2 regions of the Streptomyces amakusaensis genome follow, and region 1 is predicted to be linked to the other one. Evidence: riboswitches for the same ligand, from Rfam matches in the RefSeq annotation. Region 1 holds a riboswitch; the other holds the start of a gene.
What was found. A riboswitch is a leader RNA that binds a small molecule or an ion and turns the genes downstream of it on or off. The one in region 1 is predicted to bind ZMP and ZTP.

Region 1 (3,387 bases):
GCCACCCACGCGACGGTCGCCGAGCTGGACGGCGAGATCCCGTACGCGCTGACCGCCGCCGTCGAGGAGGTCCGGCGGGCGCTGGAACAGCGGTCGATGCGGCAGCGGATCCTCCACCACCTCGTCGAGCCACCGCGATGAGCGGCGTCCGGTTACTGGACCTCCGCCCGCTGCGCGACAGCCGCCCGTTCCGTGAGCTGTGGATCGGCTCCGCGGCCTCCCAGCTCGGCGGCCAGACAGCCACCGTGGCGGTACTGGCCCAGGTCTGGGAGCTGACCGGCAGCCCGGTGGCCACCGGTGCCATCGGGCTCGCCACCGGCCTGCCGATGGTGTTCTTCGGGCTGCTCGGCGGCACCTTGGCCGACACCGTCGACCGGCGTTCGGTGGTACGGGCCGCCACCGTCGGCCAACTGCTGTCCGCCGCGGGGCTGTCGGCCCAGGCCCTGGCCGGAAATCGCAACGTACCGCTGCTGCTCGCCCTGGTCGCCGCCGGGGCCGCGTGCGGAGCCCTCGGAGCCCCCGCCCGGCGCACCCTTCCCGTACGGCTGCTGCCGGCCGGCCAGGTCGCCGCCGGGCTCGCGCTGACCAATGTCTCCTTCCAGGCGGCGATGCTGGCCGGGCCCGCCACGGCCGGGCTGATCATCGCCCGGTGGGATCTGCCGGCCGCCTACGCCGCCCAGGCCGTGGCCATGGCGATCTCGGCGCTCACGATGATCCGCCTCCCGCCCATGAGACCCGAGGGAAGCGGCCCGGCGGGCCCCGGACGCCGCGCGGAACGCGGCGGCCGGCGATTCGTCCTCCGCCGCCCGACACTCTGGGGCTCGATGGCCACCGATCTGTCCGCGACGCTCCTCGCCATGCCGATCGCGCTCTTCCCCCTGGTCAACGAGGCCCGCTTCGGCGGCGACCCGCAGACCCTCGGCCTCTTCCTCTCGGCCGTCGCGGTCGGGGGCATCACAGCCGGCCTGTTCTCCGGCACCGTGACACGCCAACGCCGCGCCGGCCTCGTACAGCTGACCGCAGCGGGCGTCTGGGGCCTGGCGCTCGCCGGCTTCGGACTGTCCGGTCCGCTGTGGCCCGCGCTCTGCTGTCTGGCCGTGGCCGGCGCCGCCGACACCGTCTCGGTGATCACCCGCAGCGCCCTGGTCCAGCTGGAGACCCCCGACGCCTACCGGGGACGGGTCTCCTCCGTGGAACACGTCATCGGCGTCGCGGGCCCCGAACTCGGCAACTTCCGGGGCGGCCTGCTGGCCTCCGCCACCTCCGCCCCCTTCGCCCTGGTCGCCGGCGGCCTCTCCGCCACCCTCGCGGTCGCCGCCGTGGCGGCGGCCAACGCCTCGCTGCGCGCCTACCGGACACCGGCCCGGCCGGTCTGACCCGACCGGCGGAACGGGTGTCCACTACAGTGGTGCGCGGCCGTGACTGGCGCTGAGGTGAAGCACCACCGGGGAGCGGCCCGACGAATCGGTCGAAGCCGCGCGCCTGGGCGAGTGTTCAGCGACGCCTGGAGGCGCCCCGTGTCCCGCATACAGACGGCCCGACTCATGGACGGCACCGGCCTCGCCCGGCGCGTCGTCGACGAGACCGCGAGCAGGGCGGCCGAGATCACCCGGCGCACCGGCGTCCGGCCCTGCCTCGCGACCGTACTGGTGGGCGAGGACCCCGCCTCCGTGACGTACGTACGGATGAAGCGGGCCCGTTGCGCGAAGGCGGGCATCGACTCCCGGCGGATCGGCCTGCCCGCCGCCACCACGACCGCCGAGCTGACGGAGACACTGCGGTCCCTCTCACTGGACCCGGGTGTCCACGGCATCCTGCTCCAGCACCCCGCGGGCCCCCACATCGACGAGCGGGCGGCGTTTGAAGCGATCGCGCCCGAGAAGGACGTCGACGGGGTCACGATCAGCTCCTTCGGGACGATGAGCTTCGGACTGCCCGGCTTCACCTCCTGCACACCGGGCGGGATCATGCGGCTGCTGGACGAGTACGACGTCGAACTCGCCGGCCGCCACGCCGTGGTGGTGGGCCGCAGCGCGATCCTCGGCAAGCCCGCCGGGATGCTCCTGCTCGCCCGCGACGCCACGGTCACGTACTGCCACTCCCGTACGAGGGACCTGTCCGCGATCGTCCGCGAGGCCGACGTGCTCGTGGCGGCCGTCGGACGCCCCCGTCTCATCCACGGCGAGGACATCAAGCCCGGAGCCGTCGTGATCGACGCCGGATACAACCCCGGCAACGTCGGAGACGTCGACTTCGACACCGCCCGCACCCGCGCCCGTCTGATCACCCCGGTCCCCGGCGGGGTGGGGCCCATGACCATCGCGGTCCTGCTGGCGCAGACCGTCGACGCGGCGTCGCGACAGCTCGGGACGGCCGGCGAGGACCTGGGGTGAGAGACGGGCGGGGGCGGGCCCGGCGGACCGGACCCGGTCAAACGGGCCGGTAAACCGCCCGGTCCGGATCCGGTCGCACGATCACCCCGTCCTCGGCGAGGTCGCGCAGATGGCCCCGGGCCGCCTTGCCCGCGGCCTCGTCGGTCGCCGGCTCGTACCCGGCGAGCCGCAGGGCGAGTACGGCGCGCCCGGTGTCCCAGCTGCCGCCCAGCGCCCGGATCACCGCGGCGAGCGCCTGCTTCTGCGTCAGTGGCTTCTCGGTCATCTCTTCCCCCTCTTCCTTCCTGCCCTTCGGCGACCGTCACAGCGTGACACGCCCGGTGGTGTGCCCGTACGCCTGCTCTTAGCCTGGCAGGAGCCCACCCCCTTGGAGGGCCGCTCGGAGGGCCGCCATGCCGCTTGTGATCGACCTCGGCGACGTCGATGCCACGATGTCCGCGCTCGTCGGCGGGAAGGCCGCGAACCTGGGCGAGCTGATCCGCGCCGGGCTGCCCGTGCCCCCGGGGTTCTGTGTGACCACGGAGGCGTACCGGGCGGTGCCGGCCACGCGCGAACTGACGGGGCTCGCCCCGGACCTGGCCCGGCGGCGGCTGCTCGACGCGCCGGTGCCACGGGAGGTGTACGAAGCGGTCGTCGCCGCCTCCGGCCGGCTCGGCGAGGGGGTGCCGGTCGCGGTGCGGTCCAGTGCCACGGCGGAGGATCTCCCGTTCGCGAGCTTCGCCGGACAGCAGGACACGTATCTCAATGTCATCGGCGCGGAGCGGGTCGTCGAGGCGGTACGGCGCTGCTGGGCCTCGCTGTGGACCGACCGGGCGGTCGCCTACCGGGAGACCAACGGCATCGCCCACGACTCCGTGTACCTCGCCGTGGTCGTGCAGACGATGGTTCAGTCCGCGGTCTCCGGGGTGCTGTTCACCGCGAACCCGGTGACCGGCGACCGGCGGCAGACCGTCGTCGACGCGAGCCCCGGACTCGGCGAGGCCGTCGTCTCCGG
Region 2 (3,387 bases), on a different contig from region 1:
GAGATCGCGGGTCAGCTCGATGTGCTGGCGCTGGTCCTCGCCGACCGGCACGGAGTCCGCCTGGTAGAGCAGGATGTCCGCGACCTGGAGGATCGGGTACGTGAAGAGCCCGACGGTGGCCCGGTCGGCCCCCTGCTTGGCGGACTTGTCCTTGAACTGGGTCATCCGGGAGGCCTCGCCGAAGCCGGCGATGCAGTTCATCACCCAGCCGAGCTGGGCGTGCTCGGGCACATGGCTCTGGATGAAGAGGGTGCAGCGGTCGGGGTCGAGCCCGGCGGCGAGCAGCTGGGCGGCGGCGAGGCGGGTGTTGGCCCGCAGCTGGGCCGGCTCCTGCGGCACGGTCATCGCGTGCAGGTCCACGACCATGTAGAACGCGTCGTGGGTCTCCTGGAGCGCCACGTACTGGCGGATCGCTCCGAGGTAGTTCCCGAGGTGGAACGAGCCTGCGGTGGGCTGGATGCCGGACAGCGCCCGGGGGCGGGGGTGCTGGGCGGAGCCATGCTGACGGTCTTGGGCCATGCCGGTCATTCTCTCAGGTGCCCGGCCGGGCCCGGACACCCTGCCGGGCCCGGGCCGGGCGGCGGATCAGCCGGGCAGCCCGGGAGCAGGGTATGCGGCCATCAGTTCGGCGACCTCCCGGCGGATCGCGGCCAGCGCGTCCTCGTCGCCCGCGCCCGCCGCGCGCACGCCCCGGTCGATCCAGTCGGCGACGGCGGGCATGTGCTCCGTGCCGAGGCCGCGCGAGGTCAGGGCGGGGGTGCCGATGCGGATGCCGGAGGGGTCGAAGGGCTTTCTGGCGTCGTAGGGGACGGTGTTGTAATTCACGACGACGCCCGCCCGGTCCAGGCCCTTGGCGGCGATCTTGCCGGGGACCTCCTTGGGGGTGAGGTCCATGAGGATCAGATGGTTGTCGGTGCCGCCGGAGACCAGGTCGAAGCCCCGCTCCAGCAGGGCCTCGGCCAGCGCCCGGGCGTTGGCGACGACCGCGTGGGCGTAGCTCCGGAAGGAGGGCTGGGCGGCCTCGTGGAGGGCGACCGCGATGGCGGCGGTGGTCTGGTTGTGCGGGCCTCCCTGGAGTCCGGGGAAGACGGCCTTGTCGAGGGCCTTGGCGTGCGTCTCGCGGGACATCAGCATCGCGCCGCGCGGGCCGCGCAGGGTCTTGTGGGTGGTCGTGGAGATCACATCGGCGTGCGGCACGGGCGAGGGGTGCGCGCCGCCCGCGATCAGTCCGGCGATGTGGGCGACGTCGGCGACCAGGATCGCGCCGGCCTCCCGGGCGATCTCCGCGAAGGCCGCGAAGTCGATGGTCCGGGGCACGGCGGTGCCGCCACAGAAGATGATCTTCGGGCGTTCCTTGAGGGCCAGCTCGCGGACCTCGTCGAAGTCGACCAGGCCGGTGTCCCGGCGTACCCCGTAGCGCACCCCCCGGAACCAGGTGCCGGTGGCGGAGACGCCCCAGCCGTGGGTGAGGTGGCCGCCCATGGGCAGCGACATGCCCATCACGGTGTCGCCGGGCTCGGCGAAGGCGAGATAGACGGCGAGGTTGGCCGGGGAGCCGGAGTACGGCTGCACATTGGCGTGCTCGACGCCGAAGAGGTCCTTGGCGCGGGCGACGGCGAGCCGCTCGACCTGGTCGATGTTCTGCTGGCCCTCGTAGTAGCGGCGGCCGGGGTAGCCCTCGCTGTACTTGTTCTGGAGCACGGTCCCGGCGGCCTCCAGCACGGCGCGGGAGACATAGTTCTCGCTGGCGATCAGCCGGAGCGTCTCGGCCTGGAGCCGCTCCTCGGCTCCGACGAGCGCGGCGAGTTCCGGGTCGGCGGCGGCGAGGGCGGGGTGGGGAAGGGTGCTCATGGCGTGTCCTCCGGGTCGTGGTGACGACCGGTTCCCCGGGGCGGCTGGACGGACGGTCCTCCGGCGGCCCCGGGGGTGACCGGGTTGCCGGGACACCCAGGCGGGCGGTGTCTCGTCTGCTCCTGAGGGCACGGCTCCACCGCGGTCATTCCGCGTACGCCAGTCGCCGTGCTCACCACCCACCCTAATGCCGGGGCCCGACGGCAAGGTTTCCGTGTCCGTATGGCGAGCGACGATAGAAACAGGGGTGCGTGCTGACAAGATCGGCCCGCCCCACGCCGGATGCCCTTGTATCTACCTGATCGGAGATCCCGTGTCCGCATCTGACAGCGCCATCGCCGCGGCCGAGGCCCACACCGCGCACAACTACCACCCGCTCCCCGTGGTCGTCGCCACGGCGGAGGGCTCGTGGGTGACCGATGTCGAGGGGCGGCGCTTCCTCGATCTGCTCGCGGGCTACTCGGCCCTCAACTTCGGCCACCGCAACCCCCGGCTGATCGAAGCGGCCAGGGCGCAGCTGGACCGGGTCACCCTCACCTCGCGCGCCTTCCACCACGACCGGTTCGCCGATTTCTGTACGGAGCTGGCGGAGCTGTGCGGCATGGAGTCGGTGCTGCCGATGAACACCGGCGCGGAGGCGGTGGAGACGGCGGTGAAGACCGCCCGCAAGTGGGGGTACCGGGTCAAGGGGGTCCCCGAGGGCATGGCCAAGATCGTCGTCGCGGCGAACAACTTCCACGGCCGGACGACGACGGTGATCAGCTTCTCGACCGACCCGGAGGCGCGGGCGGACTTCGGCCCGTACACACCGGGGTTCCAGATCGTGCCGTACGGGGATCTCACCGCGATGAGCGCGGCGATGACGGCGGAGAACACCGTGGCCGTGCTGCTGGAGCCGATCCAGGGTGAGGCGGGGGTGCTGGTGCCGCCGGAGGGATATCTGGCGGGCGTGCGCCGGCTCGCCAGTGAGCGGAACGTGCTGTTCATCGCCGATGAGATCCAGTCGGGCCTGGGCCGTACCGGCCGGACCTTCGCCTGTGAGCACGAGGGCGTGGTGCCGGACGTGTATCTGCTGGGCAAGGCGCTGGGCGGCGGGGTCGTGCCGGTGTCGGCGGTGGTCTCCTCGCAGGAGGTGCTCGGGGTGTTCAGGCCCGGGGAGCACGGCTCGACCTTCGGGGGGAATCCGCTGGCCTGCGCGGTGGCGCTGGAGGTGATCGCGATGCTGAGGACCGGCGAGCACCAGCAGCGCGCGGCCGAGCTGGGCGAGCACCTTCACCATGAGCTGAGTCTGCTCACGGGCGCGGGCGCGGTGCGGGCGGTGCGCGGACGGGGGCTGTGGGCGGGGGTGGACGTGGATCCGGCCCGGGGCACCGGCCGGGAGATCTCCGAGAAGCTGATGGACCGGGGGGTGCTGGCCAAGGACACCCACGGCTCGACGATCCGGATCGCGCCGCCGCTGGTGATCTCCAAGGAGGATCTCGACTGGGGGCTCGATCAGCTGCGCGCGGTGCTGGCGGGCTGAGCGGCGCGTCCATG

Region 2: linked by a shared signal. The riboswitch ahead of ABD371_RS20715 (serine hydroxymethyltransferase) and the one ahead of ABD371_RS22375 (bifunctional 5,10-methylenetetrahydrofolate dehydrogenase/5,10-methenyltetrahydrofolate cyclohydrolase) in region 1 are both predicted to bind ZMP and ZTP.

Annotation. Positions count from the first base shown of each region.
Region 1 is NZ_BAAASB010000012.1:227,496-230,882, reverse strand. Features, by position in the region: gene ABD371_RS22385 (MarR family winged helix-turn-helix transcriptional regulator) at 1-141, shown strand, start outside; gene ABD371_RS22380 (MFS transporter) at 138-1,376, shown strand; ZMP/ZTP riboswitch at 1,409-1,495, shown strand; gene ABD371_RS22375 (bifunctional 5,10-methylenetetrahydrofolate dehydrogenase/5,10-methenyltetrahydrofolate cyclohydrolase) at 1,518-2,393, shown strand; gene ABD371_RS22370 (hypothetical protein) at 2,431-2,658, opposite strand; gene ABD371_RS22365 (PEP/pyruvate-binding domain-containing protein) at 2,786-3,387, shown strand, end outside.
Region 2 is NZ_BAAASB010000011.1:173,593-176,979, reverse strand. Features, by position in the region: gene trpS (tryptophan--tRNA ligase) at 1-519, opposite strand, end outside; gene ABD371_RS20715 (serine hydroxymethyltransferase) at 586-1,851, opposite strand; ZMP/ZTP riboswitch at 1,939-2,028, opposite strand; gene rocD (ornithine--oxo-acid transaminase) at 2,165-3,373, shown strand.